Regions from separate parts of the Mesorhizobium sp. BH1-1-5 genome, predicted to be linked through region 2. Evidence: riboswitches for the same ligand, from Rfam matches in the RefSeq annotation. Region 2 holds a riboswitch; each other region holds the start of a gene.
The links. A riboswitch is a leader RNA that binds a small molecule or an ion and turns the genes downstream of it on or off. The one in region 2 is predicted to bind cobalamin.
Positions count from the first base shown of each region.

Region 1: linked by a shared signal. The riboswitch ahead of LB572_RS20730 (CbtB domain-containing protein) and the one ahead of LB572_RS02865 (DUF1636 family protein) in region 2 are both predicted to bind cobalamin.
Region 3: linked by a shared signal. The riboswitch ahead of LB572_RS04545 (DUF1636 family protein) and the one ahead of LB572_RS02865 (DUF1636 family protein) in region 2 are both predicted to bind cobalamin.
Region 4: linked by a shared signal. The riboswitch ahead of bluB (5,6-dimethylbenzimidazole synthase) and the one ahead of LB572_RS02865 (DUF1636 family protein) in region 2 are both predicted to bind cobalamin.

Region 1 covers NZ_JAIUIM010000015.1:104,379-111,719, reverse strand. The annotation lists gene LB572_RS20745 (PepSY-associated TM helix domain-containing protein) at 1-942, shown strand, start outside; gene LB572_RS20740 (hypothetical protein) at 1,009-1,635, opposite strand; gene LB572_RS20735 (CbtA family protein) at 1,642-2,382, opposite strand; gene LB572_RS20730 (CbtB domain-containing protein) at 2,395-2,604, opposite strand; adenosylcobalamin (AdoCbl) riboswitch at 2,649-2,730, opposite strand; gene LB572_RS20725 (histidine phosphatase family protein) at 2,834-3,421, shown strand; gene copD (copper homeostasis membrane protein CopD) at 3,429-4,313, opposite strand; gene copC (copper homeostasis periplasmic binding protein CopC) at 4,394-4,762, opposite strand; gene LB572_RS20710 (ABC transporter permease) at 5,551-6,237, opposite strand; gene LB572_RS20705 (ABC transporter permease) at 6,239-6,961, opposite strand; gene LB572_RS20700 (transporter substrate-binding domain-containing protein) at 7,034-7,341, opposite strand, start outside.
Region 2 covers NZ_JAIUIM010000002.1:65,380-72,720, forward strand. The annotation lists gene LB572_RS02830 (NADH-quinone oxidoreductase subunit E) at 1-531, opposite strand, end outside; gene LB572_RS02835 (NADH-quinone oxidoreductase subunit D) at 531-1,721, opposite strand; gene LB572_RS02840 (four helix bundle protein) at 1,788-2,165, opposite strand; gene LB572_RS02845 (NADH-quinone oxidoreductase subunit C) at 2,200-2,802, opposite strand; gene LB572_RS02850 (NuoB/complex I 20 kDa subunit family protein) at 2,807-3,388, opposite strand; gene LB572_RS02855 (NADH-quinone oxidoreductase subunit A) at 3,379-3,744, opposite strand; gene LB572_RS02860 (winged helix-turn-helix domain-containing protein) at 4,079-5,278, shown strand; cobalamin riboswitch at 5,309-5,513, shown strand; gene LB572_RS02865 (DUF1636 family protein) at 5,553-5,978, shown strand; gene cobW (cobalamin biosynthesis protein CobW) at 5,981-7,018, shown strand; gene LB572_RS02875 (cobaltochelatase subunit CobN) at 7,036-7,341, shown strand, end outside.
Region 3 covers NZ_JAIUIM010000003.1:39,971-47,311, forward strand. The annotation lists gene LB572_RS04525 (glycosyltransferase family 2 protein) at 1-334, shown strand, start outside; gene LB572_RS04530 (FecCD family ABC transporter permease) at 378-1,364, opposite strand; gene LB572_RS04535 (ABC transporter substrate-binding protein) at 1,394-2,341, opposite strand; gene LB572_RS04540 (ABC transporter ATP-binding protein) at 2,375-3,163, opposite strand; gene LB572_RS04545 (DUF1636 family protein) at 3,160-3,546, opposite strand; cobalamin riboswitch at 3,636-3,842, opposite strand; partial or broken gene LB572_RS04550 (helix-turn-helix domain-containing protein) at 4,075-4,521, shown strand; gene LB572_RS04555 (helix-turn-helix domain-containing GNAT family N-acetyltransferase) at 4,639-5,574, opposite strand; gene LB572_RS04560 (alanine racemase) at 5,913-7,049, opposite strand; gene LB572_RS04565 (D-arabinono-1,4-lactone oxidase) at 7,046-7,341, opposite strand, start outside.
Region 4 covers NZ_JAIUIM010000023.1:62,776-70,116, forward strand. The annotation lists gene LB572_RS26075 (hypothetical protein) at 11-301, opposite strand; gene dxs (1-deoxy-D-xylulose-5-phosphate synthase) at 510-2,417, opposite strand; gene LB572_RS26085 (pirin family protein) at 2,545-3,465, opposite strand; gene LB572_RS26090 (DUF2277 domain-containing protein) at 3,475-3,741, opposite strand; gene LB572_RS26095 (exodeoxyribonuclease VII small subunit) at 3,933-4,184, opposite strand; gene LB572_RS26100 (histone deacetylase family protein) at 4,188-5,114, opposite strand; cobalamin riboswitch at 5,230-5,406, shown strand; gene bluB (5,6-dimethylbenzimidazole synthase) at 5,449-6,180, shown strand; gene LB572_RS26110 (hypothetical protein) at 6,181-7,164, opposite strand.

The DNA of each region.
Region 1 (7,341 bases), on a different contig from region 2:
CTCGAGATCGCCGCTGGCCTCGGCATCGTGCTGATCCTGACCGGCCTCTACATGTGGTGGCCGCGCAATGGCCGCTCGCTCGGCCGCGCCCTGCTGCCGAACCTCGGGTTGGGCGGCCGGGCGTTCTGGAAGGATCTGCACGTCTCGCTCGGCTTCTATGTTTCTATCGTTCTGTTCTTCTTCTTTCTGTCGGGGCTTTCCTGGACCGGCATCTGGGGCACCAAGTTCGTACAGGCCTGGAGCACGTTCCCGGCGGCGAAGTGGGACAATGTTCCGCTCTCCGACAAGACCCATGCCTCAATGAATCACGGTGCGCTGAAAGAAGTGCCATGGACGCTCGAGCAGACGCCGATGCCTAAGTCGGGTTCGCAGGCGGGCGCCGCCGGGTTGCAGATGGGCTCCGTCAATCTGGACACCGTCGCTGGCTACGCCCGCGCCAACGGCTTCACCGAGCAGTTCCGCATCAACGCGCCTCAGGACGATGGCGGGGTCTATACGATCTCGGCCGATTCCATGGATGCCGATACGCATGATCCCTTTGGCGATCGCACCGTCCACATCGACCGCTACACGGGCAAGATTCTCGCCGACGTGCGCTTCGCCGACTACGGGCTGGCCGGGAAGGCGATGGCGGTGGGCATTGCTCTGCATCAGGCCAATCTCGGCTGGTGGAACACGGCGCTCAACGTGCTGTTCTGCCTGTCGGTCATCGCCATGGCGCTTTCCGGCGTCGTCATGTGGTGGAAGCGCAGGCCCGCTAGGCGGCTCGGGGCGCCGCTCTATCCCAAGAACTACAGGGCGCCGGTCGCGATCATCGTGATCGCGCTTGCGGTCTCGATCATCTTCCCGTTGACGGGCCTGGCGATCGTGGCCTTCTCAATCATCGACTTCTTGATGCCCAAGCGGTTTAAGGAAGCAGGTCTACAGCCGGCGGGGGCCTGAGTGCAGACTGCTTGACGGTCGCCCGCCTGGCGCGGGCGACCTCGGCCTTGAAGATCCGGCGAGCCGCTATGCGGCGATTGACCTGTTTCGCGAGGCGTGCGAGCCGAAGATCGACCAGCCAGCGGCGATGAGCGCCGTCGCTGCCAACACCAGCACGGCAAGGCTGGGCAGGTGGAAGAAAACGCCTCGCCATCGCGGCTCGACGATCTCGCCGGTGCTGAAGCCCTCGGCGCTGAACTGGCACAGGACCCAGGAGGCGCCGCTACGCACCATGTCGGCGTCGATGTTGGAAATCAGCGCCTTGGCTTCGTTCTGGGCCGAGGGCATCTTCGCCATGTAGGTGAGAAGAGCCTTGGCGGTCGCCAGATACGCATGACTGCATTCGTTAAATGGACTCTGCTCGTCGGCAAGGCTTCCCGGCATCAACCCCCAGAGGCAGTATGTGTATTGCAGGTTGCCGTGATTGTAGAGGCGCCGGAAGGTCGGATCGGTCTCTGTCTGCCGCAGAGCCAGATCGAGGATATCGCTGCGATAGCGGGCGATCACCGCCATCTGGCCATGGGTGAGGCTGGGAATCTGGATGCCGGGCGGGGGCGGCGTCGAGCGCGTGGTGTGCGCATCAGCAGGCGCGGCGGCGAGCAGGAAGACAAGCGCGAAGGCCGCCAGGGCGAAAAACCGAGGCGGCCAGCGCATCGCGGGTCAGGCGTAGCGGCGGGCGCCGCCACGCTGGTTGCGCGCCGCGAGCTCTCGCTCGACGACAGCACCGAAGGCAAGCCCGATGACGGTCCACATCACCAGCTGAATACCCAGCGAAGCGACGCGGAACTGCCAAAGCACCACCGCCGAGAACTGTTCCGGCACCTCGTTGATGTCGGGAAGAGCGGCCTTCACCAGCGCGAAAACGACGAGGAAGGCAAGGCCGGCAACGATCGTCGCATCCCAGGCGCCGAGTCTGTCCCACAGCCGTTGCGCGAGGCCCACAGCCGCTACCATCGTCGCCAGCGAAACGACGATCATGATGAAGAACAGTTCGGTGCGGTAGCCGATGGTTTCGGGATTGCCGACCGAGGGCGGGTTCGCCGGATATTTCAGCCCAGGAACCACGATCACGGCGAAGAAGCCGAGCAGCGCCAGCAGCGCGGAGGTGGCGCGGGGTCCGAGCGATCCCATCCTACCATAAGCGAACGAGAAGACGAGTGAGAACAGCCCGCCAAGCGCGGCGCCATAGACCAGCACGCCGCTGGCGAGGCCGATGCCGGCCTGCGTGGCGCGGCTGACAATCCCCGGCTCCGGCGCCACGCCGGCGGCCTGGTCCTGCTGTTCCTCGAAGGCGATGGCCTTGTCGACCTGCGGCTCGCCATAGACCCGCGCAAAGGCGAACGCCAAAATCCCCGCGACCAGCCCGACGAGCATGCCGCGCAGCAAGAGTTTTCCGACCATGTCAATCTTCCCTTAGTGGCAGGGGAAGCCGAGCAAGTGGCGGCCGTCATGCACGAATTCGTGCACATACATGCCGCGGATCAGCGATGTCGCGCCTTCTTCCGCACCGACGAAATAGATCGCCAACATAAGCAGCAGGCCGCCGAAGATGGCCCACGGCAGAAGCTCGCGGACTGGAATCGGCACCGGGCCGTAGCTGGGTGCGAAGGTGGTGTCGGACATTTTTCCTCTCCTGGGATACTGCGTCCCGTTGATCGAACGAATGCTACGGAAGAAGGCCTGACTTTCGGCTGTTGCCGATCACAGTGGCGCGACCGTGCCGGATTTACACCGACTTCCAATCCCGTATCGTCGCAGACACTATTCAGCGCCTCGTTCGCCGTCAATGTATCGTCAACGAGCGACACGAGATCGTGACGCGCAATTCGACTAGGCCACAGAGGCGGTTTTGATGCTCGTACGCCTGACGATGATCGCAAGTGGAGCAACGCTTGCCGCGCGCAAGGGGCGCTTCCCTTTAGATGAGCGGCTGGAGTCGCAGGCACTCACTCGCGCGAGCGCGGTCGGCCCGGGGTTGCGCCGCGCCGACCGCGTCTGGACCAGCCCGGCGCTGCGGGCGCGCCAGACCGCCGAGGCGTTCGGACTAGAAGGCTCGGTCGAGCCGTTGCTCGCTGACCAGGAATTCGGGCAATGGGGAGGCAAGGGTTTTGAAGAGGTGCAGGCCGAAGATCCGCAGGGCATATCCGCCTGGTTCTCGGACCCGGATGCGGCTCCCCAAGGGGGCGAGTCACCCGCCGACGTCGCCCGTCGGACGGCAAAGCTCATGGAGCGGCTGGTTGCCGAGCGTGGCCACACCATCGCGGTGACCCACGCAGGCATCATCCGCGCCGCGATCATTCATGTCCTCGGCGCGCCGCTCTCTTCGGCCCGGAAGATCGATGTCGAGCCACTCAGCTTTACCGATTTCCGCAGCGACGGCACCCGCTGGCTGCTGCGCGCCCATGGTTCGCAGCCGCGCGGGCGGCCCGGCGCCGACTAGCTCTAAATCAGGAGTTCGGATCCAGCATGCCGAAAATCGAAACGAACAGGATCGCGGCGAGCGCGAGCACGATCTCGATGGCGGTGCCAACTCGGATCGCATGGAGTGCGGTCGAGTGCGCACGACCGATACGCGGCACGAACCAGTAGCGGTTGGCTGTCGCCATCGCAATCATGGCCAGGACGGCGACAACCTTCATCGACAGCAGCATGCGATAGGGCGACGACAACCCGAACGGCCAACCGACAATGAAGAAGCTGTTGGCAATTCCGGACAGAATAGCCAAGGTGACGACGACATGGCCGGCGTTCGAGAAGCGGCGCAGTGCCGTCGCGGCGTCGGCGTCGAAAGGCGCCTTGCTGGCGCTTGCCAGGATGAGCAGCAAAGGCAAAAGCGCACCCACCCAGGCGCCTGCCGACAGGACGTGCAGGGCATCGTTAAGCGGGTGGACGATGCCCCGCCACCCTTCGTTCATGACCGCATGACCGCTAAGCGCCAGGCAGACGAGGCCAAGCCCCGATGCGATCGCGGTTGTCGCCAGTCTTAAGCGGGGCGCGATCATTTGCGTGGCGACAAGCAGGACGCCGGCCAAAGCTTGAGCCAGCCACGCCGTACCGATGTTGGTTGAGGCAAGAACATCCCATAGCATCTGGCCGTTCACGGCGTCGGACCAGCCGTCGCCGATCATCGCCGTTTGTGTCGGCAGGGTGAGGCAGGTAGTACCCAGGGTCAGGCTGACTGCGGCGAGGCGAAAGATTGTCAGCCTGCCCGCGACCGGCTCCGCCACGGATTGCGGCACGAGTACCGCAAGATAGGCAGAGGTACCCCACAGCGCCATCAGCGAACTGTCGTGCACGAAGCGGCATGCCGCAAGCAGCACATCCGGGCTCATGGGCCAGTCCAGCGGCAGAGGAACGGAGCGTCGGTCATGGAAAGGCAGGCGGAAATGCCGGGGCACCCCGTCATTCGCGCTCAAGGCTTCACGGTGAACTTGTAGTCGCCGTGGGTCTTGTGGCCATCCTGCGAGAGCGCATGCCATTCGACCTTGTAGGCGCCTGCGCCGAGCCCGGCGGGGAGATTGACCATGAACGTCTTGTCGCCGTCCATAAGCATGTCGCCATCCGTCTTGATCTCCTTCTTATCCGGCCCAGTGACCTTCACGCCGGTAAACTTCAGATTGAGTTCTTCACTGAACTTGAGGTCAAGTTCGGTGGGGGCTTGTTTCACCGTGCCGTTGACCGGGGGTTGCGCGGCCTCCAGATGGGCGTGTGCATAAGCGACGCCTGAGAGCGTGACAGAGGAGACAGCCGCAAAGGCGGCGGAGAGAATGACATTACGCATGATTTTGATTCCTTGTTTTCAGGTGGCCTTGGCTCAGCCCAATCGAACCGTGAATTTGATTTTGTGATTTGCCCTGCCGAAGCCCGGACAGGCTTTGCAAGATGATGGGAGCCGGGGGACGGCGGGCCGCGCGGACCGAGAGGTCCCAGTTTCTGACCACGGACTGGCGCGACGGCGAGCCGCTTGTCATCGGAAACTAGCAGGTAGGTGATCGGCGCGGCGCCGACGCTGTCCGCTTCGGGGATGATGGCCGTTCCGAGATCGCATCCGGACAGGCAGCAGTCACAACTATATCCGCCCTCATGCGAAGAGTCGTGGCCGGGGCCGCCGGTATCAGTCGTGCATAGGACGTTGCCAAACGCATCGCGAGGTCCGGCAGCGGCCTGCGCTCCCATCCAGGCACCGCCTAGCAGGGTCTGGAAGAGGAGGATTAGGGCAGCGGCAATCGCTGCGGAAGCGGACCATCGTTTGCAGGGCATCTTGATCTGGCCGGCCCTCCGAAGGCAAAGCTACGCCTGTGCTATCGCCGAGGGCACAAATCTCGCTTGCCGAAGCTGGCCACTGTAACGCTAGTTGCCGGATATCATAAGTGCCAAAGGGTCGACCACGCTTCTGATCGTGACGAAGGTCCGGAAAGACTTCACATTCTTGTCATCATGGACGACTCACTGCGAAACCGACCGTGAGGTTTCATCCTGAAAGCTGGAGTGTGAGCACGTGGACCCGATCCAGCAAAACGCCACGAAGATTCCGCAGGAGACGCGAGCGATCCCGGACTAAAAAGTCGATCAATATCGCCGAGCAAGCCGTCTGTCGAAGAAGCCAAAGCCGTTCGTCACCAATACGGCCAACAGGAAATATCCTAGCGCGGCAGCGAACAGCGGCTCGTAGACCCTGAAAGTCTGAGCGCGAACGAGGTTTGCGGCACCCATCAATTCGAAGACGGTGATCGTCGAGGCCAGGGCGGTACCCTTCAAAAGCAGAATATTCTGACCGCCGATCGCCGGCAGTGCCAGCCTGAAAGCCTGCGGAAGAAGCACGGAAATCATGATCCGCGTTTTGGACAGGCCAAGCGACTGGCCGGCTTCGCGCTGTCCCTCCGGGATCGACCGGATCGCGCCCCTCCATATTTCGCTGCAATAAGCCGCTGTGTTCAGCGACAGTACGAAAAACGCGTAACAGGAGGCGCCTCGCAACAGGGGCCACATCATGCTGTATCGTATGGCAGGGATCCCGGAGAGGATCTGGCCAACGCCGTAGTAGCAGAGGTAAAGCTGGACGAGGAGCGGAGTGCCCCGAAATGCCAGGGTGAAGGCGTCCGCTGGATAGCGCACCCATCGCCTGCTGGACAAACGAGCCAGGGCGATCGGGATCGCAAGCAGATTGCCGACCACCGCGCAGCCGACAAACAGGACAATGGTTGTCTGAATGCCTGCCAGGAGTTGGCTGGCGAGATATGCCTCAAACTCTGTCACGCTATTTTCGCCTTCCGGGATTGCCAGTGGCTGTTTCCAAGCCCTGAAAAAGCATCGCCGAAATGCCTGACATCACGAGGAACACGATTGCGATCGCGCAATAGAACACGAAGTAATCGTGCGTTGCGCCCGCGGCCATTTTGCCCGCCAGAACAAGCTCCGTAAAACCAATGAGGCTGACCAGCGAGCTTTCCTTCAGGACGACCAGCCACAGATTGCCGAGGCCTGGCAGTGCCAGGGGGACCATCTGCGGCAACGTCACCAGGAAGAATGTCTGGCGGCGTGTCAGACCGAGTGCATGGGCCGCCTCCAACTGACCTTTCGGGATAGCGATGATCGCACCGCGCAGGACCTCGGTGCTGTAGCCGCCCTGCACGATGCCGAGCGACAACATCGCAGCGACAAATCCGTTGAGCTGAAATTCCGAAGTCAGTCCCGTCAGGCTCACGACCCAGCGCAGCGCGTCGGTCGCGGTATAGTAGACGAGAAAAATGATGAGGATGTCAGGGACGGACCGGATAATAGTCGTGTATGCGCCAGCCGTTGCGCGAGCCACGCGGTTCTTCGAGATCTTGGCCACGGCACCGATGAGGCCGAGCGCCAGGCCGACGAGATAGGCGCTTATCGCAATGCCAATGCTCAGGCAGGCGCCGAAGAGCAATTCGTCGCCCCAGCCCTTGTCTCCGAAGCTGAGCAGGCTCAGCCAAGATACTGTCGGGTTCATAAGGCGAACTCCAGTTCAATGTCGATGGTGCCGGCCGTAATTGAGGGCCGGCACCAGGCGTGAACCAGACGCTCAATCGCCGTAGATATCGAAGTCGAAATACCGCCGGGTGATCGTGTCGTACTCGCCACTGGCCTTTACAGCCTTGAGCGCAGCATTGAGGCGGTCCCTGAGCGCCGTGTCTTCCTTGCGCACGCCGCCGCCGTCGCCATAGCCAAACATCTTCTCATGCGGCAGCGTCACCTTGATTTCATAGGCCTGGCCTTCGGGCTTCTTGAGGAAGTCCTGGATCTGGATCCCTGCTGCCGCCATGAGGTCCACCCGCCCTGCCTGCATGTCGGCGATCTCGTCGTCGAGTGTCGGATACACTTTCACCTCGG
Region 2 (7,341 bases):
GCCCTTGCCGGCGTCATAGAGATCGATGATCTCGGCCAGCCGCTCGGGCGTCAGGTCCTCGAACGTGTCCTTGAAGATCATGACCATCGGCGCGTTGACGCAGGCGCCGAGGCATTCGACCTCCTCCCACGACAGCGTGCCCTTGTCGTTGGTGTGGAACTGGTCGTGATGGATCTTCGAGCGGCACACATCCATCAGCGCTTCCGAGCCGCGCAGCATGCAGGGCGTCGTGCCGCAGACCTGGATATGGGCGCGCGTGCCGACCGGATTGAGCTGGTACTGCGTGTAGAAGGTCGCGACTTCGAGGCCGCGGATGCGCGGCATGCCGAGCATGTCGGAGATCGTCTCGATCGCCGCCTTGGTGACCCAGCCTTCCTGCTCCTGCGCGATCATCAGCAAGGGGATGATGGCCGACTGTTCGCGTCCCTTCGGGTATTTGGCGATCCACTGCTGAACCGCAGCCTCATTCGCCTTGCTGAAGGCGAATGAGGCTGGCTGGACGCTGGCATCTGCGAGGCGGCGGACTGACATTAGCGATCGACCTCACCAAACACGATGTCGAGGGAGCCAAGGACGGCCGTGACGTCGGCCAGCATGTGGCCGCGGCACAGGAAATCCATGGCTTGCAGATGCGCGAAACCCGGCGCGCGCAGCTTGCAGCGGTAGGGCTTGTTGGTGCCGTCGGAGACCAGATAGACGCCGAACTCGCCCTTCGGCGCCTCGACGGCCGCATAGACCTCGCCGGCCGGCACGCGATAGCCCTCGGTGTAGAGCTTGAAGTGATGGATGAGCGCTTCCATCGAACGCTTCATAGCCTGGCGCTTCGGCGGCACGACCTTGCCGTCGAGGTTCGACACCGGCCCGGCGCTTTCCTTGCCGAGCAGCAGATCGACGCACTGGCGCATGATCCTGGCCGACTGGCGCATCTCTTCCATGCGCAACAGATAACGGTCGTAGCAGTCGCCGTTCTTGCCGATCGGGATGTCGAAATCCATCTCGGAATAGCATTCATAAGGTTGCGATTTGCGCAGGTCCCAGGCGGCGCCCGAGCCGCGCACCATCACGCCCGAAAAACCCCAGGCCCAGGCATCGGCCAGCGACACGATGCCGATATCGACATTGCGCTGCTTGAAGATACGGTTGCCGGTCAGCAACTTGTCGAGGTCGTCGATCGACTTCAGGAACGGGTCGATCCACTTGCCGATGTCCTCGACCAACTGGCGCGGCAGGTCCTGGTGCACGCCGCCCGGCCGGAAATAGGCCGCATGCATGCGCGAGCCAGAGGCGCGCTCGTAGAACACCATCAGCTTTTCGCGCTCGACGAAGCCCCACAGCGGCGGCGTCAGCGCGCCGACGTCCATCGCCTGCGTCGTCACATTCAAGATGTGCGACATGATGCGGCCCATCTCGGAATAGAGCACGCGGATCAGCTGGCCGCGCTTCGGCACCTCGATGCCGAGCAGGCGCTCGGCCGCGAGCGCGAAGGCATGCTCCTGGTTCATCGGCGCGCAATAGTCCAGCCGGTCGAGATAGGGCACGGCCTGCAGATAGGTCTTGGCCTCGATCAGCTTCTCGGTGCCGCGATGCAGGAGACCGATATGCGGATCGACGCGGTCGACCACCTCGCCGTCCAGCTCCAGCACCAGGCGCAAAACGCCATGCGCCGCGGGGTGCTGCGGGCCGAAGTTGATGTTGAAGTTGCGGACGGAGGTTTCAGCCATTGTGGCGCCTCTGGCGAAGAGTCAGTAGTGAGTAGTGAATAGTGGCCATCAATCTCAATGCCTGCTTCATTCCGCCTGCTTGGCCTGCACCGTTCTGATCAGAGATCGCGTCATTTTTCCAATCTCTTCGCACCGCAGCAGCAGTTCAGTCTCGTTGTCTCTCTCCAACATACCGATCCGGCATGCCAGCAGTATGTGCGTCTCCAGTTCCTTCAATGAACCCTGCGCCATGCGCAGAAATTGAACGAAAGAACCTCTATTCTCACGACCGTACCCTTCAGCGATGTTCGCGGCGATAGAAACCGCCGAGCGGCGCATCTGGGAGGTCATTCCATAGATCTCATCTCTCGGAAAACCTTTGGTGATGCGATAACAATTCTCGGCAAGTACCATTGCCGATTGCCACACCACCAAGTCACGATAGGATTCGATCTTCTTTCCCAATTCCTTCCCTACTGACTACTCACTACTTCCCTACTCACTGTTTCGCCTTCTCATCCCCCGGAAGGACGTAATCCGTCCCTTCCCATGGGCTCAAGAAGTCGAAGTTTCTGAATTCCTGCTTCAATTCCACCGGCTCGTAGATGACCCGCTTGGCCTCGTCGTCGTAGCGAACCTCGACGAAGCCGGTGAGCGGGAAATCCTTGCGCAGCGGATGTCCCTCGAAGCCGTAGTCGGTCAAAAGGCGGCGCAGATCGGGATGGCCCGAGAAGAGCACGCCGTAAAGGTCATAGGTCTCGCGCTCGTACCAGTCGGCGCCCGGATAAACACTTGTCAACGAGGGAACCAGCGTCTCCTCGTCAGCCTGAACTTTCAGGCGGATACGGACATTCTGCTTTGGCGACAACAGATGGTAGATGACGTCGAAACGCCTGGCGCGCGAAGGATAGTCTGCGCCGGAAATGTCGATGATCGAGATGAACTGGCAACGCGCATCATCGCGCAGGAAGGTCGCCACCTCGATCAAGTTAGCCGGCTCGACGGAGACCGTCAGCTCGCCATAGGCAAGCACGGCTTCGCCGATGCGGCCGGAGAGCTTCTCGCCGAGATATGTGGAGAGTTCGTTCAACGCCTGGGTCATCGGCTCACCGTTCGATCGTGCCGGTGCGGCGGATCTTCTTCTGCAGAAGGAGAATGCCGTAGAGCAGCGCTTCCGCGCTCGGCGGGCAGCCGGGCACATAGATGTCGACCGGCACGACGCGGTCGCAGCCGCGCACCACCGAATAGGAATAGTGGTAATAGCCGCCGCCATTGGCGCAGGAGCCCATCGAGATGACGTAGCGCGGCTCCGGCATCTGGTCGTAGACCTTGCGCAGCGCAGGCGCCATCTTGTTGGTCAGCGTGCCGGCGACGATCATGATGTCGGACTGGCGCGGAGAGGCGCGCGGCGCGACGCCGAAGCGCTCCGAGTCGTAGCGCGGCATCGAGGTGTGGATCATCTCGACCGCGCAGCAGGCAAGGCCGAAGGTCATGAACATCAGCGAGCCGCTGCGCGCCCAGGTGATCAGCGCTTCGGTCGAGGTGACAAGGAAACCCTTGTCGGCCAGCTCATTGTTGATTTCGAGGAAGAAGGGGTCGTCCTCCCCCACCGGCCTGCCGGTATTGGGGTCGATGATGCCCTTGGGCTTCGGCGCGACGAGGGTGCCTGAACTGTCGTTCAATCCCATTCCAGCGCTCCTTTTTTCCATTCATAGGCAAAGCCGATGGTCAACACCGCCAAAAACACCATCATCGACCAGAAGCCGAGCATGCCGACCTTCGAGAAGGACACCGCCCACGGGAACAGGAAGGCGACCTCGAGATCGAAGATGATGAACAGGATCGACACCAGGTAGAAGCGGATGTCGAACTTCATGCGGGCGTCGTCGAACGAGTTGAACCCGCATTCATAGGCGGAAAGCTTTTCCGGATCGGGATTGCGATAGGCCACTAGGAAGGGGGCGACGAGCAGCGCCAGACCAACGACCATCGCCACGGCGATGAACAGGACGATGGGCAGATATGAACTCAGGAGTGCGCTCATGCGGCGGCTTTCCTTCGGCGGGGTAGTTCACTTTGATTACAGCAACGAACTCTAATGCGGAAGCGTGACAGTTTAACCGCTGAACCGTTTTAAGAGGCCCATGCTGCAACGCGGCGAGGGTTAGCGCAGCGGTTTCGGTGACGCAAGTCAAACCTTGTTCAATTCGCGGCCCTGGACGCCTTATCGGAAGAAACTGGTCCGATCCGCTCTTGTTTGATTTCCTTCATTTTTTACTCCACTTTTCTCTCCTGACACATCTCCCGCCATTTGCCTGCTAGCATCGCTGGAATCACCGGCTAGATATCCGGCAAACGATCAAGGCAAGGGCGCCTCGATGAAGGATAAGATTTCGCTGGCCATGGCCAGACGCATCGCGCTCGGCGCGCAAGGGTTCAACGACCCTCGCCCCGCGGCGGTTCCGGATCGCCGGCACCTTGCGCGTGTGCTTTCGCGAACCGGCCTGTTGCAGATCGATTCCGTGAGCGCGGTGGTGCGCGCTCACTATATGCCGCTCTATTCGCGCCTCGGCCCCTACCCGCTTGCGCTCCTGGACAACGCCGCGGTCACCCGCAAGCGCGCAGTCTTCGAATATTGGGCGCATGAGGCGTCGTTCCTGCCCGTCGAGACCTACCCGCTGATGCGCTGGCGCATGCAGCGCGCCGAGCAGGGCGACGAGATGTATCTCGGCCTCGCCAAATGGGGCCGTGAACGCAAGGAAATGATAGACGAGATATATAGAGAGGTCGCCGATCGCGGTCCGATCGCGGCCTCCGATATCGAGGGCCACAAGGGCAATGGCGGCTGGTGGGGCTGGAGCGAGGCCAAGCACGCTTTCGAATGGCTGTTCTGGGCCGGCCGCATCACCACCGCCTACAGGCGCGGCTTCGAACGCTATTACGACCTGCCCGAGCGCGTTTTGCCGCAGGCCGTGCTCGACCTGCCCGTACCGTCGGTCGAGGACGCGCATCGCCAATTGCTGCGTATCTCGGCCCGCGCCCACGGCATCGCCACCTATGGCGATCTGCGCGACTATTTCCGCCTGGCGCCCGGCGACACCAAGGACCGCATCGAGGAACTGGTCGAAACCGGCGAATTGCTGCCGGTCAAGGTCGAAGGTTGGGATAAGCCCGCCTATCTCCACAAGGACGCCCGAATCCCGCGCCGCATCGAAGCCCGCGCCTTGCTAGCGCCTTTCGATCCAGTGGTCTTCGAACGCACCCGCACCGAAAAACTGTTCGGCTTCCGTTATCGCATCGAGATCTATACGCCGGCGGAAAAGCGCCAATATGGCTATTATGTGCTGCCTTTCCTGCTCGGCGACCGCATCGTCGCTCGCGTCGACCTGAGGGCCGACCGCCCGGCCAGCGTGCTTCGCGTCCACGCCGCTTATGCCGAGGCCGGTGCGCCACCCGACACCGCCGCCCAGCTCTTCGATGAGCTGAAGCAGATGCAGGGCTGGCTCGGCCTGGAGGCGATCGAAGTGACGCCGGCCGGCGACCTCGGTCCGGCGCTGGCCGACATCGCGGTGTCGTAGCCGTGCGTTGACAGGCGCCTAGCCGTAAGCCTAAATCCTGACCCAGACGGTCTTCTCCCGGCAAAGGGAGGAGCCAAGAGGGAATGCGGTGCGGGCCAAAAACCCAAATCCGCGGCTGTCCCCGCAACTGTAAGCGACGAGCCTTTGCCGAAAACCACTGGGATGTTCCCGGGAAGGCGGCATTCGAGGCGACGACCCGCGAGCCAGGAGACCTGCCGTCTGAGACTTTAAGAATCCGAATGCCCGGCGGGTTTTCCGGGCAAGGAGCCTGGTTTTGGATCGCAACGGCAGTTTCCCGGCAAACATTGAGGACATTTCGTCCGAGCCCGACGCTTTGGCCAGCGTCACCGTCATCGTCTGCTCCTCCTGCCGCGACGAGACCGGTTCGGACGCGCATCCGCGCGCTGGCGCGCTGCTGGCCGAAGACACGCGCCGCGCCGCCACTAGCGAAAATATCCGCATCCGCACCGTCGAATGCCTCGGCAATTGCAAGCGCCGCCTCAGCGCCGCGCTGCTGCGCGACGGCTGCTGGAGCTACGTCTTCGGCGACCTGAATGCTGCCAGCGGCGCCGATCTCGTCGCCGGCGCAAAGCTCTTCGCCACCTCGACCGACGGCCTGATCCCCTGGCGCGGCCGGCCCGATTCCCTCAAGCGCGGCCTGGTTGCCCGCATCCCTCCCCTCGATATGCTGAAGGACTGACCATGAACGCTTCCGTTTCCCGTGTTCCCTGCACCGTCGTCACCGGCTTCCTCGGCGCCGGCAAGACGACGCTGATCCGCAACCTGCTCGAAAACGCCAAGGGCAAGCGGCTGGCGATCATCGTCAACGAGTTCGGCGACGTCGGCATCGACGGCGAGATCCTGAAGGGCTGCGGCGTCGACACCTGCCCGGAGGAAAACATCGTCGAGCTCGCCAATGGCTGCATCTGCTGCACCGTGGCCGACGACTTCGTGCCGGCGCTCGACCAGATCCTGTCGCGCACACCGAAGGTCGACCACATCCTGATCGAGACTTCCGGCCTCGCTCTGCCGAAGCCGCTGGTGCAGGCCTTCCAGTGGCCGACGGTGAAGAGCCGCGTCACGGTCGACGGCGTCGTCGCCGTGGTCGACGGTCCGGCACTGGCCGACGGCCGCGTCGCCTCCGACATGGACGCCCTGCAGGCCCAGCGCGCCGCGGACGACTCGCTCGACCATGACGATCCGGTCGAAGAAGTGTTCGAGGACCAGATCGCCTGCGCCGACCTGATCATCCTGTCGAAGAGCGACCTGATGGATGCGGCCGGCTCGGAGCGCGCCAACGCCGTCATCGGCAAGCATGTGGCGCGCGCCGTGAAGGTCGTGCCGACCGCGCAAGGCAAGGTCGATCCGTCCGTGCTGCTCGGCCTCGGCCTCGCCGTCGAGGACGACATCGAGAACCGCAAGACCCATCACGACGACGAACTCGACCACGAGCACGACGATTTCGATTCCTTCGTCATCGACATCCCTTCGATCGCCAATCCCGACGAGCTGGCAAAGCGCGTCGCCCTTGCCGCCGAGCAGGAAAACGTTTTGCGCGTCAAAGGCTTCGTCGAGGTCGGCGGCAAGCCGATGCGCCTCCTGCTGCAGGCCGTCGGGCCGCGCGTCAACCACTATTACGACCGCGCCTGGACGGCCGAGGATGACCGCCGATCGCGGCTCGTCGTCATCGGCCTCAAGGGGCTGAACCGCCCGGCGATCGAGCGTATCCTCGCCGGCTGAGGCAAATCCGGACTGCGATGCATATCCTCGCCACCACATCCGCTTCGCTCGACGATCTCGCCGAGCCGATCGACCTCAGGCAGACGCCTGCGGATGTCGTGGCGTTGTCCTTCACCGACAGCGATCTCGCCGGCCTGGCCACCGCCTGGAAGGCGGATGCGGAACGGCTGCCCTCGATGCGGCTGGCAGCACTGCGCGACCTTCGCCACCCCATGTCGGTGGATCTGTGGATCGACAGCGTCGCCCGTCATGCCAGGGTCGTCCTTGTCCGCATCCTCGGCGGCTACGACTGGTGGCGCTACGGCTGCGACCAGCTCGCCGCG
Region 3 (7,341 bases), on a different contig from region 2:
GCTCACCGACGACTACGACCCCGATCCCGAAAAATTCGACTTCGGCATCTACCTGGCCGAGGCTCATGCCGAATTCGCCAGGCGACACGAGCCCTCGCAGGACGGTGAGCTTTCGACCGCCGTGGCCACCGTGCTTGCATGGGATCGCATCATGCGCGGGCTGATCCATTGGGAACGGCTTGGCCGCCGGCAGTCGCTCAACGCCGCCTTCTCGCTGCCGATCTCAATCGCAGCGGCGCCAGGCAAACGCTCGCGTCCAGGCACGCCGCTGCGCAACGTTCCGCGCGAGATCGGCCGATGGATCCGCAGGGAGATGTTGGGCCGACGGAACTGAACGACCAGTGGCGCCTGCGCAACTGTGCCCGAAGACCGGGAGGTCATGGCCGACGTCGCATCAACATGGTGACGACGAAGAAGGCGCCGAGCGAGCTGGTGATGATACCGATCGGCAGTTCCTGCGGCGGCAAAAGCGTGCGGGCAAGCAGATCGCTGGCCAGAAGCAGGATCGCGCCGAACAGCGCGCAGGTCACTATCAGGGGCCGGTGCAGCGGACCGGCCAGCGGCCGGCCGAGATGCGGGATCATCAGGCCGACGAAGCCGATGACGCCGGCCACGGCGACGAGAATGGCGGTCGCCAGGGCAGCGACGAGGAATGTCGTTCGACGCATCCTTGCCACCGGCACGCCGAGGCTCTCCGCGGCGCTTTCGCCGGCGAGGAAGGCATCGAAACGGCGGTGGTTCCACAGGCCGTAGGCAAGGATGATGCCGGCACCCAGCGCCGCCAGGCCGATATTGTCCCATCGCGCAAGACCGAGCCCGCCCATGGTCCAGAACAGTACCGAATGCGCGGCGCGCTGGTCGCCGGCGAAGACGAGATAGTTGGTCAGCGCGGTGAACAGGAAGGAGACCGCGAGGCCGGCAAGGATCAGCCGCTCCGGTCCCTGCCCCCTCACCCGCGGAACGAGCAGGAGCACGATCGCCGCTGCCAGCATGCCGCCTGTGAAGGCGGCGAGCGGGAGCGTCCAGATGCCGAAACTGTCGCCAAACACGGTGATGACCGAAACGGCGCCCGCGGCCGCGCCCGAGGACAGGCCGAACAGGAACGGGTCGGCGAGGTCGTTCCTGGTGACGGTCTGCAACAGCGCGCCGACAACGCCGAGACCAGCGCCGACGGCGATCGCCAGCAGCGTGCGCGGCAGCCTCAAGTCCACGACGATGCTGCCGACCGGGCCGGATGGGCTCTGGCTGTCGAGCCCCGCCGCATGCGCCAGCGCGCCGACGACCTCGCGCAAGGGTATCAGCGTCGAGCCATAGGCGATCGAAAGCAGCGCGAGCGCGACCAGCAGGATCGCGCCCAGCGCCATCGCCAGGACGAAGGGCTTGCGGTGTGGTCTCAAAACGCTTCCGGATGCATGGCCCTGGCGATCTTGCCGATCGCCTCGATATTGGCGGGTCCGGGCGTCAGCTCGGCGTAGCGCAGCGCAACGAAGCGCTCGTTCCTGACGGCGTCCGTCTCTTTCATCGCCGGGTGGACTTTAAGGAAATCGAGCAGCTTCCTGTAGCCGCCGCCATCCTGGTAATCGAGCAGGATCAGGAACTGCGGATTGCGCGAGGCGACCGTTTCCCAGTCGGTGTTGCCCCAGCTCGTCTCCATGTCGGCCATGATGTTCTCGCCGCCCGCGGCAGCGATCATGGCGTTGGGAATGGCGAACTTGCCGGCGGTGAAGGGCTTGTCCTCGCCGGAATCGTAGAGGAACACGCGCGTGCCCTTGGCGCTGCCCACTTTCGCGGTGATGCCGGCGAGCTCGGCCTTCCAGCCGTCGACCAGCTTTTCGGCCTCCGCCTCCTTGCCGAAGATCTTGCCCAGCTTCTCGACGTCGCCGTAGAGCAGGTCCATCGAGGCGGCGGGACGGTTCTTGTCGAGATGGACGCAGCTCTCGGTCAGCACCAGCGTCTTGATGCCATGTGGGGCAAGCGTGTCGGGGGTGACCTCGCCGCCCGGCTTCATGCCGTAGTACCAGCCGGCGAAGAAGAAATCCGGCTGCACGGCGACGAGGTTTTCAAGCGTCGGATATTTCGGCGCCAGCTCCGGGATGGCGCCCTGCTCGGCCTTGAACTCCGGGCCGACCTTGTACCAGCCGGTGATGCCGGTCAGCCCGACGATCGACGGCTGCAGCTTCAGCGCGAAGGCCATCTCGGCCATGTTGAGGTCCTGGATTACAGCGCGTTTCGGCGGCGCGTCGAAGGTGAGCGGCTTGCCGCAGCTGTCGACGGTGACTGGGAAAGCGAAGGCGGCCGGGGCGACGAGCGACAGGGCCAGCGACAAAGCGAGGCGTTTCACGGAATGATGCTCCTTGTTTTGGGGTGGGCAGGTTCAGGATGGCGACGACGCGCGCGTGGGCAGCTCGAAAACGGTGAGCTCGCGGTCCTCGGTCGGGTGCCGCAGGCGCAGCACATCGATGCCGAACACCTCGCGGATAAGCGGCTGCGCCAACGCCTCGCGCGGCGGCGCCAGCGCATGCAGCCGGGCGTTGCTCATCACCGCGACGCGAGTGGCGAAGGGCGCCACAAGCGCGAGGTCGTGCAGCACGGCGACCACGGTCATGTTGAATTCGGCCACCAGCTCGAGCAGTTCTGCGCGGGCGCGCGGGTCAAGGTGATTGGTCGGCTCGTCGAGGAACAGGATCTTCGGCTCTTGCGCGATGGCACGGGCGAGCTGCGCGCGCTGGCGCTCGCCGCCGGAGAGCGAGCCGATGGCGCGCGCAAGCAATGGCAAGAGCCCGGTTCGGCGCAGCGCCTCGACGACGATGTCGCGGTCGTCGTGCCGGCGCCTCAGGCCGGCGTGCGGGACGCGGCCAAGCTCGACATAGTCGATGAGCGCCAGCCGTGGATCGGGCTGGTCGGTCTGGCCGACGACGGCGATGCTGAGCGCCCGCTCGGCGGCGGTGATCCTGTCCAGCCGGCGCCCGGCCAAGCGAACCTCGCCGCGGCTCGGCGACAACGCCCCGCACAACATGCGCAGCAGCGTCGTCTTGCCGGCGCCGTTCGGGCCGATGATGGCAAGGCGCTCACCCGCCGCCAGCGACAGGCTGAGATCCTCGACCAGGGTCCGGCCGTTTGCCGTGGCGCGCAGATCGCGGGCTTCGAGCAGGGGCGCGCTCACCGGACTTGCTCCGTTGCCTTACCCGCGGTGGGGATGCGCGCCAGTATCTTGCCGGCGAGCCTTGCCGGACGCTGGCCGGAATTGCACCAGCCGTCGGGCAGCGAGGCATAGAGCCTGGCGAATTCGACCAGCGGGCCGGCATCGGTGCCCCTGTCGATGGAACCGAAGAGATAGGTGGCTTTGCCTTGCGCCTTGAAGGCCACGGTCAGCGGCCGCGCGCAGCCGGCCATGCAGTCGATGGTCTCGATGGCAAAGGAAGGTGTCTGCCGCAAGGAGAGCCTGGAGCGAAGGTCGGCGCATAAATCCCCGCCGGACCTCAGCCCGGTCAGGGTGTCGCGGCACAGCGAACAGACGATGATACGATGGCTTGAGGCTTCCAACATTTCCGTCACTTTCCAAAATGGCGACGGAAGGATGCTGGGCGAGCCGGCCGACAGGACGGTGCCCGCGTCTCCTCCCGGCACACCCCGTCCGGTCAACTCGTGTCGATGGCAGGTCTCCTGGCTCGCGGGTCGCTGCGCCATCCGCCTTCCCAGCCTTGCCGGCCAGTGGCATTTCGGATGGAGCTCGCCGCTCACAGTTGCGGGGGCAGCCACGGGTTCGACCCAAAGCGGATCTCACCGTGTTCCCTTTTCACCCCTCGCCTTGCGGCTCGGGGACCATGACGCAGCCATCGTAGGTTGTCGCCGTCCGAGTCGCAACGGGCCTCTGTCCGCTCCTTGCGCGAGAGACGTGGCGGGATCGTCGTGTCGTTGCCGCAAGTTTCTGACCCTTTTTGATATGTAATAACATTACCAACTAGCCTACGCTACTTGGCCTGTCAACGTCGTTCGACTTCGCTTGAAACGCAATTTCGATCAAACTGGCGCGCGGCGCGGCGGCTAGGGTCGGCCTGCCAAATGCGAGGAACCATGAACCCGACCGAGAAAGCGCTGTGGTTTGTCGAAAGCCACCTGCCCGACGCCATCAGCCTCGACGAAATAGCGGCAAGCAGTGGCGTGTCGCGCTTCCATGTGACGCGCGCCTTCGGCGCGGCCACGGGACGATCGGTCATGGGCTATATGCGGGCGCGCCGCCTGAGCGAAGCGGCGCGCAAGCTGGCCGGCGGCGCGCCCGACATTCTTTGCGTCGCGCTCGATGCCGGCTACGGCTCGCATGAGGCGTTCACGCGGGCTTTTCGCGAGCAATTCGGCACCACGCCGGAGTTGGTGCGCGCGCAAGGCTCGACCCAAAACCTCGACCTCGTGGAGCCCATTCTGATGGACAGTTCGCTTCTCACCGCACTCGAGCCGCCGCGCTTCGAGACCAGCCGCCCCTTCCTCATCGCCGGCCTCGGCGAGCGTTATCGGGCGGGAACGGAGCTTCCATAAGGCGGAAGGGAGCGGACTTACCGGGTGCCGCTCCAGGTCCTTTTCGACCATTTCGTGATAGCATTGCAGACTGGTTCGGGCAAACGCTGCTGGGCGACCCGCGAACTAAAGCTCCAGGTTCCAGGTCTGGCCGACCAAGTCCTTGCCGAAGGAATGATGGCGTTCCTCGTCGACCAGCCTGAAGCCCGCTTCCTGGTAGATGCGGCGGGCCGCGCCCAATATGTCGTTGGTCCAAAGCGTCAGCGTCCGATAGCCCTTGGCGCGAGCGAAGGTGATGCACTCGTCGACCAGCCGCGCGCCGATGCCGAGGCCGCGCGCCGATGGTTCGACATAAAGCAGCCTGAGCTTCGCGACCTTGGGCGATTTGCGCACGACGAAGACCGAGCCGACCACCTCGCCTTCGCGCTCGGCGATCCAGCTTCGCTCCCATTGCGGGACGAAGTTCTTGACGAACTCGCCGAGGATCTCAGCGACCAGCGCCTCGAAGGTCTCGTCCCAGCCATATTCCTGCGCATAGAGCATCCCCTGGCGACGCGTGACCCAGCCGATGTCGCCGACCTGCAACGGCCGCAGGATATACGGCACCTTCGGTTCGGGCCTGTCGCCAAGCAGATCGTGGACGGTGCGCATGGCCTTGACCAGCCGCTCCTGGTCGGCCGGCGCCAGGCGATCGAGCAGCGCGCGCACCTGGTCGTGCGAATCCTGGTTGAGCGGCGCGAAGGCCTGGCTGCCCGCCAGCGTCAGCGCGATCGAGGCGCGGCGCGCGTCGGCCTCGCTTGCCTCGCGCTCGACCAAGCCGCGTTCCTCGAATTTTTTGAGGAGACGGCTGACATAGCCGGGGTCGAGGCCGAGATCGCGCACCAGGTCGCTGGCGACCAGCCCGTCACGATTGGCAAGTTCATAAAGCACCCGCGCCTCGGTCAGCGAGAACGGGCTCTTCAGCAGGCCTTCGTCGAGCAGGCCGATCTGTCGCGTGTAGAAGCGGTTGAAGGCGCGCACCGTATCGATGCGTTCCTTGCCGGGATGATCGTGGATGGTCATGGGAAGTCCTCCTGTCTTGGACAGGATCAATCATTTAGTTGACTGAGTCAATAAAATGCTTGTGGCGAGCCGCCTCACAACTTCGTCATTCCAGGGCGGAGCAAGGAGCGGAGCGACGCGCGCAGACCCTGGAATCCATGCCGGGACGGTGGTCAGGGAGTGCTACGCCGCAGAACGGAGTTCATGGACCCTGCATCAGGTGCCAAGGATCCAATTCGTTGCATAGCGGAAAGGTAACGGAATGGATTCTAGGGTCTGCGCTCCGCTTCGCGTCGCTACGCCCTGGAATGACGAGGTTGCCGGAAGGCCAGCGCCAAGTACGCCCGCAGTGGTGCCCCTCACCCCATCGGCAGAACCGGCCAGAACTCCACGATCCGTCCGCCGGCGAACACCGCAATCGCACCGAAATGCTGGAGCACGGCCTCGCTCTGCGTCGGCCGCAGAAAGGCATAGTCTCCCGGCTTCACGTCCACTCTCGCCGGCAAGCCCATCAATTGCTGGTTGGAGGAAAGGCCCATCAGGCCGTTCGGCTTCATGCCTTCGGGAAACACCGGCTCGGCCATCCACTTGCCGCCATAGAGGTAGCAGCCCTTGCGCGGAAAGAGGCCAAGCGCCTGCAAGGCCGTGGACAACCACGCGGGTCCCGGCAGCAGCGCATCACCCGTCTTCAGGATCGGCGTTGTGATGAAGGCGGCTGGCTGGAGGCCGTCCAGGCCGGGCGTGTCGAAATCCTTGGGCAGCACGAAGGCCGAGCCCATCGAGACTTCGTTGGCGACTGCCGCGCCATGCAGCAGCGCCGTCTTCGAGCCGCCGATGTTGAGGATGCGGCGCTGGTCTGGCTCCAGCGCCGCGACGAACTCCGCGGCCTTGGCCGAGGCCTGCTTCAGCGCCTTGGCCGCTCCACCGAACAGACCAGGAATCTCCGGCGCATGCGCCTCATAGGCCATGATGCCTTCGCAGTGCAGGCGCTCCGGTATCGTCAGCGCCTTGATCTGCGCGGGGTCTGCAAAACCGCCGCGATGCAGGCCGACATCCACCTCGAAGGCAAAGCGCAATTCGGTGTCGAGCGCGGCGGCCATGGCGCCATATTCGGCTAGCCTCTCCGATGTGTCGATCAGCCAGCAGACGCGCGACCACCAGCCAGCGCCGCCCCTGGTCAGCGCGGCCTTGGCGGCACCGACCGGCATCGGCTTGCCGTAGAGCAAGTCGCCCTCGGGAAAGGCGTCAAGCACGGCCTGCGACACCGGCGGATGGAAGGTCATGAAGCGGTCGGTGCCAAGCGCCCTGGCGATATGCGAAAGCAGCGGCACGCAAGGCAGCGACTTGTCGACCAGCCGCACGCCAAGGCCTGGCGCCAGCCTATCCTTCACCAGCGCGATGTTGCGGTCCAGCCGGTCGCGGTCGAGCACCAGGCAGGGCCGGAAAATGTCGGCGGCCCTCAATGCTTCGGACAGGGCAGCAAAATAGGCGTTCATGGTTGGATGCCGAACAGGCCGGCCATATAGGGCGAGACGAAACGGTTTTGCGGATCGATGTCTCGGCGCACCGCCATCGCGTCGTCCCAGCGCGGATAGAGTTTTTTGAAATCCGCCGCCCTCAGGCTATGCATCTTGCCCCAATGCGGCCGGCCGCCATATTTGCGGAAGATCGGTTCGGCGGCGCGCATGAAGGGCAGCGGATCGTTGGCCGCATCATGGTGGATGGCGATCGAGCAGGTCAGCCTCTTGTGGAAAGGCGAAAGCCAGAATTCGTCGGGCGCCACCGAAC
Region 4 (7,341 bases), on a different contig from region 2:
GCGGACCGCTCTAGAACACGGTGCGGGAAACCCGGCGCTCGACAGCCGGTGCCAGGCCATCATTGCCGGAGGCTTCCTTGCGCGGCGTCTCGACGGGCGCCGGCGCGGGGGGCGCCGTCACGTCCGGCACCACGACGAGTTGAGGAACCTGCTTGTAGGAGAAGGCGCCGCGGATGTTGCCCATCTTGCCGGCGACGATATCCAGCACCGCCTTTTCAAGGTTGCGGTCGTAGCGCGTCTCGGCTGCCGCCGGCGCGGCCATGGCAACCAGCAAGGCCATGCCGCAAAGGAACGACTTCATTGTTCAAACCCCCAGCCTAGGACCAAGGTCTTAGCAGGGCGTCGTTGAAAATCGGCCAAGAGACAGGGTAAGCGAACCGCCAAACGTAAGCGTTAACAAATACTTACAATCTTAGACTGACGCAATTCCGGACGCAAAACCGCTGCACACTTTTGCTGGAATTGCTTCTGGAAGCCGGCAAACCGATTCAGCGTCTTGAAGTTTTGATTCAGGCGCGCTGCGCCTGAACGCCACGGCCGAGAGCGGCGAAGACCGTGTGCACGATGCCGGCCGAGTCCAGGCCGGCATCGGCATACATCTTCTCCGGCTTGGCGTGATCGGTGAAGATGTCCGGCAGCACCAGTGGGCGGACCTTGAGGCCGCTTTCCAACAGGCCTTCATGGGCGAGGAAATGCAGCACCTGGCTGGCGAAGCCGCCGATAGCGCCCTCCTCCACGGTGACCAGCACTTCGTGCGAACGGGCGAGACGCCGGATGAGATCCTCGTCCAGCGGCTTGGCGAAGCGGGCGTCGGCGACGGTGGTGGAAAGGCCCGCGGCGCCAAGTTCCTCGGCGGCCAACAGGCAATCCTGCAGCCGCGTGCCGAAGGAAAGCAGCGCGACCTTCGTCCCTTCCTTGAGGATGCGGCCCTTGCCGATTTCGAGCACCGAGCCACGCTCCGGCATGTCGACGCCGACGCCGTTGCCGCGCGGATAGCGGAAGGCGATCGGGCCGTCATCATAGGACGCGGCGGTGCGCACCATGTGGCGAAGCTCCGCCTCATCGGCCGCGGCCATGACGACGAAGCCCGGCAGCGTGGTGAGGAAGGTCGTGTCGAAAGCGCCGCAATGGGTAGCGCCGTCGGCGCCGACGAAACCGGCGCGGTCGATCGGGAAGCGCACCGGCAGTTTCTGGATCGCTACGTCGTGCACGACCTGGTCGTAAGCGCGTTGCAGGAACGTCGAGTAGATGGCGGCGAAGGGCTTGTAGCCTTCGGTGGCCAGCCCCGCTGCGAAGGTCACCGCATGCTGCTCGGCAATGCCGACATCGAAGGTCCGCTGCGGAAACACCTCGCCGAACAGATCGAGGCCGGTGCCGCTCGGCATGGCGGCGGTGATGGCGACGATGCGGTCGTCCTCGCGCGCTTCCTGGATCAGACTCTCGGCGAAGACCTTGGTGTAGGCGGGCGCATTGGCCGGCGCCTTGGCCTGCGCGCCGGTGATGACGTCGAATTTGTTGACGCCGTGATATTTGTCGGCCGCGGCCTCCGCTGGCGCATAGCCCTTGCCCTTCTGGGTCACGACATGGATCAGCACCGGGCCTTTGCCGTTGTCGCGCACGTTCCTCAACACCGGGATCAGATGTTCGAGATTGTGCCCGTCGATCGGGCCGATGTGATAGAAACCGAGTTCCTCGAACAGCGTGCCGCCGGTGACGTAGCCGCGCGCATGCTCGACGGCGCGGGCGATGGCGCGGTCGGCGCGCTTGCCGAGATAGGATGTCAGCTTCTTGCCGAAATCGCGCAGGCCCAGATAGGCCTTGCCGGAGGCGAGCCTGGCCAGATAGGCGCTCATCGCGCCGGTCGGCGGCGCGATCGACATGTCGTTGTCGTTGAGGATGACGATCAGCCGGGCATCGAGCGCGCCGGCATTGTTCAGCGCCTCGAAGGCCATGCCGGCCGACATCGATCCGTCGCCGATCACGGAAATCACATTGTTGCGGCCGCCCGACAGGTCGCGCCCCATGGCCATGCCGAGGCCGGCCGAGATCGAGGTCGAGGAGTGTGCCGCGCCAAACGGGTCGTATTCGCTCTCGGCGCGCCGGGTAAAACCGGAGAGGCCGCCTTCCTGGCGCAGCGTGCGGATGCGATCGCGGCGACCGGTCAGGATCTTGTGCGGATAGGCCTGGTGGCCGACGTCCCAGATCAGCCGGTCGTCCGGAGTGTTGAAGACATAGTGCAGGGCAACCGTGAGCTCGACGACGCCGAGGCCGGCGCCGAGGTGGCCGCCCGTCTGCGACACGGCGTCGATGAGCTCGGCACGCAGCTCGGCCGCGAGCTGCGGCAGCGCGCTCTCATCAAGCGTCCGCAGATCCGCCGGAATGCGGACCTTATCGAGCAGCGGCGTGTCTGGCTTCACTCGGGCGCGTCCTACCTCAATTGATCGAACACGGCGCTACCAGCAAATTGCGCCATAATCATGCGCCGGAATAGGCCGCCGGTGGGCGAATGTAAATGTGTGTCCGTGACGCGAGGTTGAGCGATCCCTAGCCCTCCGGCAGCGGGATAAACTCCTCCTCATCGCCAGGAACGATATCGAAGCGGCCTGTCTTCCATTCCTGCTTGGCCTGCTCGATGCGTTCCTTCGAGGACGAGACGAAATTCCACCAGATATAGCGCTTGGAACCCAGCGAAGCGCCGCCGAACAGCATGAAATGCGCGCCGCGCTCGGAGGAAACGACGATCTCCTCGCCTGGCTTGAACACCAGCAGCCGCTCGGCCGGAAAGACATCGCCGGCGATCGAGACTTCGCCTTCCAGCGTGTAGATGGCGCGCTCCTCGGCATCGGCCGGAATTTTCACGCTGGCGCCGGCGACCAGGCGCAGATCGGCATAAAGCGTGTCCGAAGCGGTCGCCACGGGCGAGCGCAGGCCTGAGAATTCGCCGATGACGACGCGGCCGCCGACGCCCTCGGCATCGATCTCGGGCAGACGGGCCATCGAGGTGTTGGCGAAAACCGGAGCAATCTCCTCCTTGCCGTCCGGCAGCGCCAGCCAGGTCTGGAGGCCGGAGACCGACATCGGCGCGCCGCGCAGTTCTTCCGGCGTGCGCTCGGAATGGACGATGCCGCGCCCGGCGGTCATCAGGTTCACGTCGCCGGGCGCGATCACCATTTCGGTGCCGAGCGAGTCGCGATGCCTGATCTTGCCGTCGAACAGGTAAGTGACGGTGGACAGGCCGATATGCGGATGCGGGCGCACGTCGAGCGCATGGCCGGCGCGCAGGATGGCCGGGCCCATGCGGTCGAAGAAGATGAACGGGCCGACCAGACGGCGTTTTGCCGTCGGCAAGGCGCGACGCACCTCGAAACCGCCGATATCCTTGGCGTTCGGAATGACCATCAGTTCGATCTGATCGCAGGCGAAGGCATCGCCGGGTTCAGGATCGTTTCCCGGAAAGAAGCTCATGTCGGTTCCTCAGGCGAAGCGAAGCGCCGACCTGGCCTTCGCCTTGGCCGCCTCTTCCTCGCGATTGCGGGGTTCCTGGCTGGTCTCGAGCGAGTCGATCAACTCGCGCGCGATCGCTGCGATCGCCTCGACAGCATGGTGGAAAGCATGCTCGTTGCGCCTCGAAGGTTTCGTCGAGCCGCTCAGCTTGCGCACGAATTGAAGCGCTGCGTCATGCACTTCGTCATTGGTCGCCGGCGGCTCGAAATTAGCCAGGGTCTTGATGTTGCGGCACATGGCTTGAACTCCTTACCTGCTTGCTCTGCCCGGTCTGAGATCATGCACCGAGGTGTGTTGAGATTCAGGTCAGGCCGAGCCGAAAATGGTGGCTTCCGAGAACCGGAGCGGAGCGTACTTGAAGTACGTGAGCACCGGAAGCGCAGGAGGCCGCCATTTGCAGGCCGGCCTCACCTGAATATCAATACACCTCAGTCGGCGTCGAGCGGCTCCGTTCCTACCGGCTTGCCGTCGCGCGACAGCCTGATCTTCTCGACCTTGTCCTCGGCGGCCTTCAGCAGCCGGTCGCAATGCGCCTTCAACGCCTCGCCGCGCTCATAGATCCTGATCGACTGGTCGAGCGGGACGTCGCCGCGCTCCAGATCATCGACGATCTTCTCCAGCGCGTCGAGCGCCTGTTCGAAGCTCATCGCCTTGACGTCCTCATTGCCTTCCACTGCCATACCCTATCCCTTCATCAGCCGCCCGACATGGGCGGCGACTGAAAATGCCAGTCCCTGCAGATCGTAGCCGCCTTCCAGCAGGCTGACGAGCCTGTTGGAGCTGTGGCGGCTGGCGCGTTCCATCAACTGGCCGGTCGCCCAGTCGAAATCGTCCTCGGTCAGGTTGATCTCGGCGAGCGGGTCGCGATGGTGCGCGTCGAAGCCGGCGGAAATGATGATCAGGTCCGGCGCGAATGCGTCGATGGACGGCAGCACGCGCGACAGGAAGGCGTCGCGGAACAGATCGCTGCCGGTCTGCGGCGCGAGCGGCGCGTTGACGATGTTGCCGGCACCGGTCTCGCTCTTCGCCCCGGTACCCGGGTAAAGCGGCATCTGGTGCGTCGAGCAGTAAAGCACTGACGGATCGTCCCAGAAAATGTCCTGCGTGCCGTTGCCGTGATGGACGTCCCAGTCGACGATGGCGACGCGCTCGGCCTGGTGCTTCTTCTGCGCGTAGCGAGCGGCGATCGCCGCCGTGTTGAACAGGCAAAAGCCCATCGCCGTGGTCTTTTCGGCATGGTGACCAGGCGGACGGGCGGCGACAAAGACGTTGGCGGCACGGCCCTCGAAGACGTCGTCCACCGCAGCGTTGGCGCCGCCGATCGCCGTCACCACCGCCTGCCAGCTTTTCGGGCTGGCGCTGGTGTCGGCGTCGATCGAGACGATGCCGTTTTCGGGGATCGCCGCGCGCACGCGCTCGACGAAATCCTCGGGATGCGCATAGAGGATGGTTTTCTCATCGCCTTCGGGCGCCTTGACGCGGTCGAGCGCGGAAAAAGCCTCGTCGTCGAGCACGCGCTCTATGGCGCGCAGACGGTCGGGCCGCTCCGGGTGGCCGGGCGGCGTCAGGTGTTCCAGAAAGATCGGGTGCGTGTAGAGACGGGTGGCCATGGCGCCTAATCTAGGCACCGGCGGCGCGGATGACCATGTTTGAAAGCCGAATGGCTGGGGAAAATTGCGTCAGCCCGTGTCGCTGGCGCCATTGGCGCGGCCCAGACTTCGCGATAAGGTCATCTCGCTGCCTGGTGCCCGCGACGCGGGAGAATCGGGAACACGGTTGAACTCCGTGGCGTGCCCAACGCTGTAAGGGGGACCGCGCCGGCAAAGCCACTGTCGCTGACGGGAAGGCGCCGGAGCGGGACGATCCCGAGCCAGAAGACCGGCCCGGCAGACATGGTCACCCGCTTGGTCAGGCGGGAGACTGCTTGTCGCATGGGGAAAAGCGATGAAGGCAGCAGCGATCGCCGCGAGCGGCGATGATTTTGACCAATTGGCGCGCGACGCGGTCTACCGGGCCATGTTCACCAGGCGTGACGTGCGCAGCCATTTTGTATCCGACGATCTCGATGACAGTGTGCTGGCGCGGCTCATCACCGCCGCCCATCACGCGCCGTCGGTCGGCTACATGCAGCCGTGGAATTTCATCGTCATCCGCGACGCCGCACGGCGGCAGCAGGTGCGCGACCTGTTCCTCGCCGCGCGCGAGCAGGAACTGCCGGCGATGGAGGCGGAACGGCAGGCGCTCTACCGCAAGCTGAAGCTCGAAGGCATCTGCGAAAGCGCGCTCAATCTGTGCATCACCTGCGACCGGCAGCGCTCGAAGGATTCGCCGCTGGGGCGCTGGCACAACCCCGAGATGGACCTCTACAGCACCGTCTGCGCGGTGCAGAATTTCTGGCTGGCGGCGCGGGCCGAAGGCGTCGGCGTCGGCTGGGTGAGCATTATCGAAACCGAGGCGCTGAAGCGGCTTCTGTCGATCCCCGAGCATGTCACGCCGATTGCCTATCTCTGCGTCGGCCGCGTCTCGGCCTTCGCGCCGAAGCCGGACCTGGAAGCGCATGGCTGGGGCAAGCGCCTGCCCCTGCCCGAGCTGGTGATGAGCGAGACCTTTCGCGGCGCCGGCGAGGCACCGCTCAAATCGGCGATTGCGAGGCTTGGCAGCACATCGAAGCCATGATCAAGCAGCTCGGGGCGTATCCCAGCGCGAGCCGCCGCCGAAGGAGCCCAGCGCCTTGTCGCGCAACTCCCTGAACTTCGACGAGGTCTCGGCGAGCCGCCGGTCCCATTCGGGATTAGGCGTCTGGCCTTCGATCGCTTCGAAATAGACCTGCATCAGCGAAGCGATGGCGAAGGGCTCGATGAAGGCGGCCTTGAAGGCCCAGGCAAAGACGATGGCGAGCACAAAGGCCCAGCCGGCAAGCTCGCCCGGCATGACCCAAAGGATGGCGGCCGCGGGCGCCAGCATCAACAGGAAGATGACGAAGGACACGCCCCACATGATCACCGCCAGCCAGACAGCGTTCTTGACCATATGCTTGCCGTTCTGGGCGTAGAGCACGACGCCTTGCCGCGCCGTCTCGAAGGGCGAGTTCGAATTGATGCGGATGTTGTAGCCGAGGATGATCTCGTCGACATAGGTCAGCGACAGGCGGATCACCGTGTTGATGAAGCTGACCAGGCCGCTCAGGCCCGGAATAGGCAGGAATGCGGCGATGCCGCCGATCAGGCCGGTGATGGCGCGGATGGCGCCCTTGACCAGCTGGTCGACGACGAAAAGGATGTTGGCCTCGGCGAAACGCTGGGTGACCACCTCCTTCGCATAGGCGATCTGGCCCTGGCCGTCGGGCACGTCGTGGCCGTCGATCAGATGCACCATGACGGCGATATGGCCCGCTTTCAGCACATAAAGGATGTATTCGCGGATCCAGTAGACGGCGATCGAGACGACGCCGAAGCCGACCACGCCGCCCCACAGCGCAAAGGACGTCGGGCCGTCCGGATCGGTCGAGATATGGCCGACGCCGTAGCCGACGCTGGCGCCCGTGCCGGTCGCCATGATGTAGGCGACGGTGATGCCGAAATAGACGATCATGCGAAAGACGATGAACGGCCATGTCCGCATCATGATGGACACTGACCGGCCAATGCTGAAGTCCCACATGGCCCCGACTCTCCACACCCCGCGCATGACCCCGAAAATCGGAATCGATTTTCGGAAAGGGATCATGCGCCAAATCAAGTTTTACAGCGTCCTTTGCGCGTTCAAAGAACGCGCGGCGCTGTATGAGTTGGCGGTGGAGGATGCGCTTGCCCCGGCGATTGTCAATCACGGGAGGGT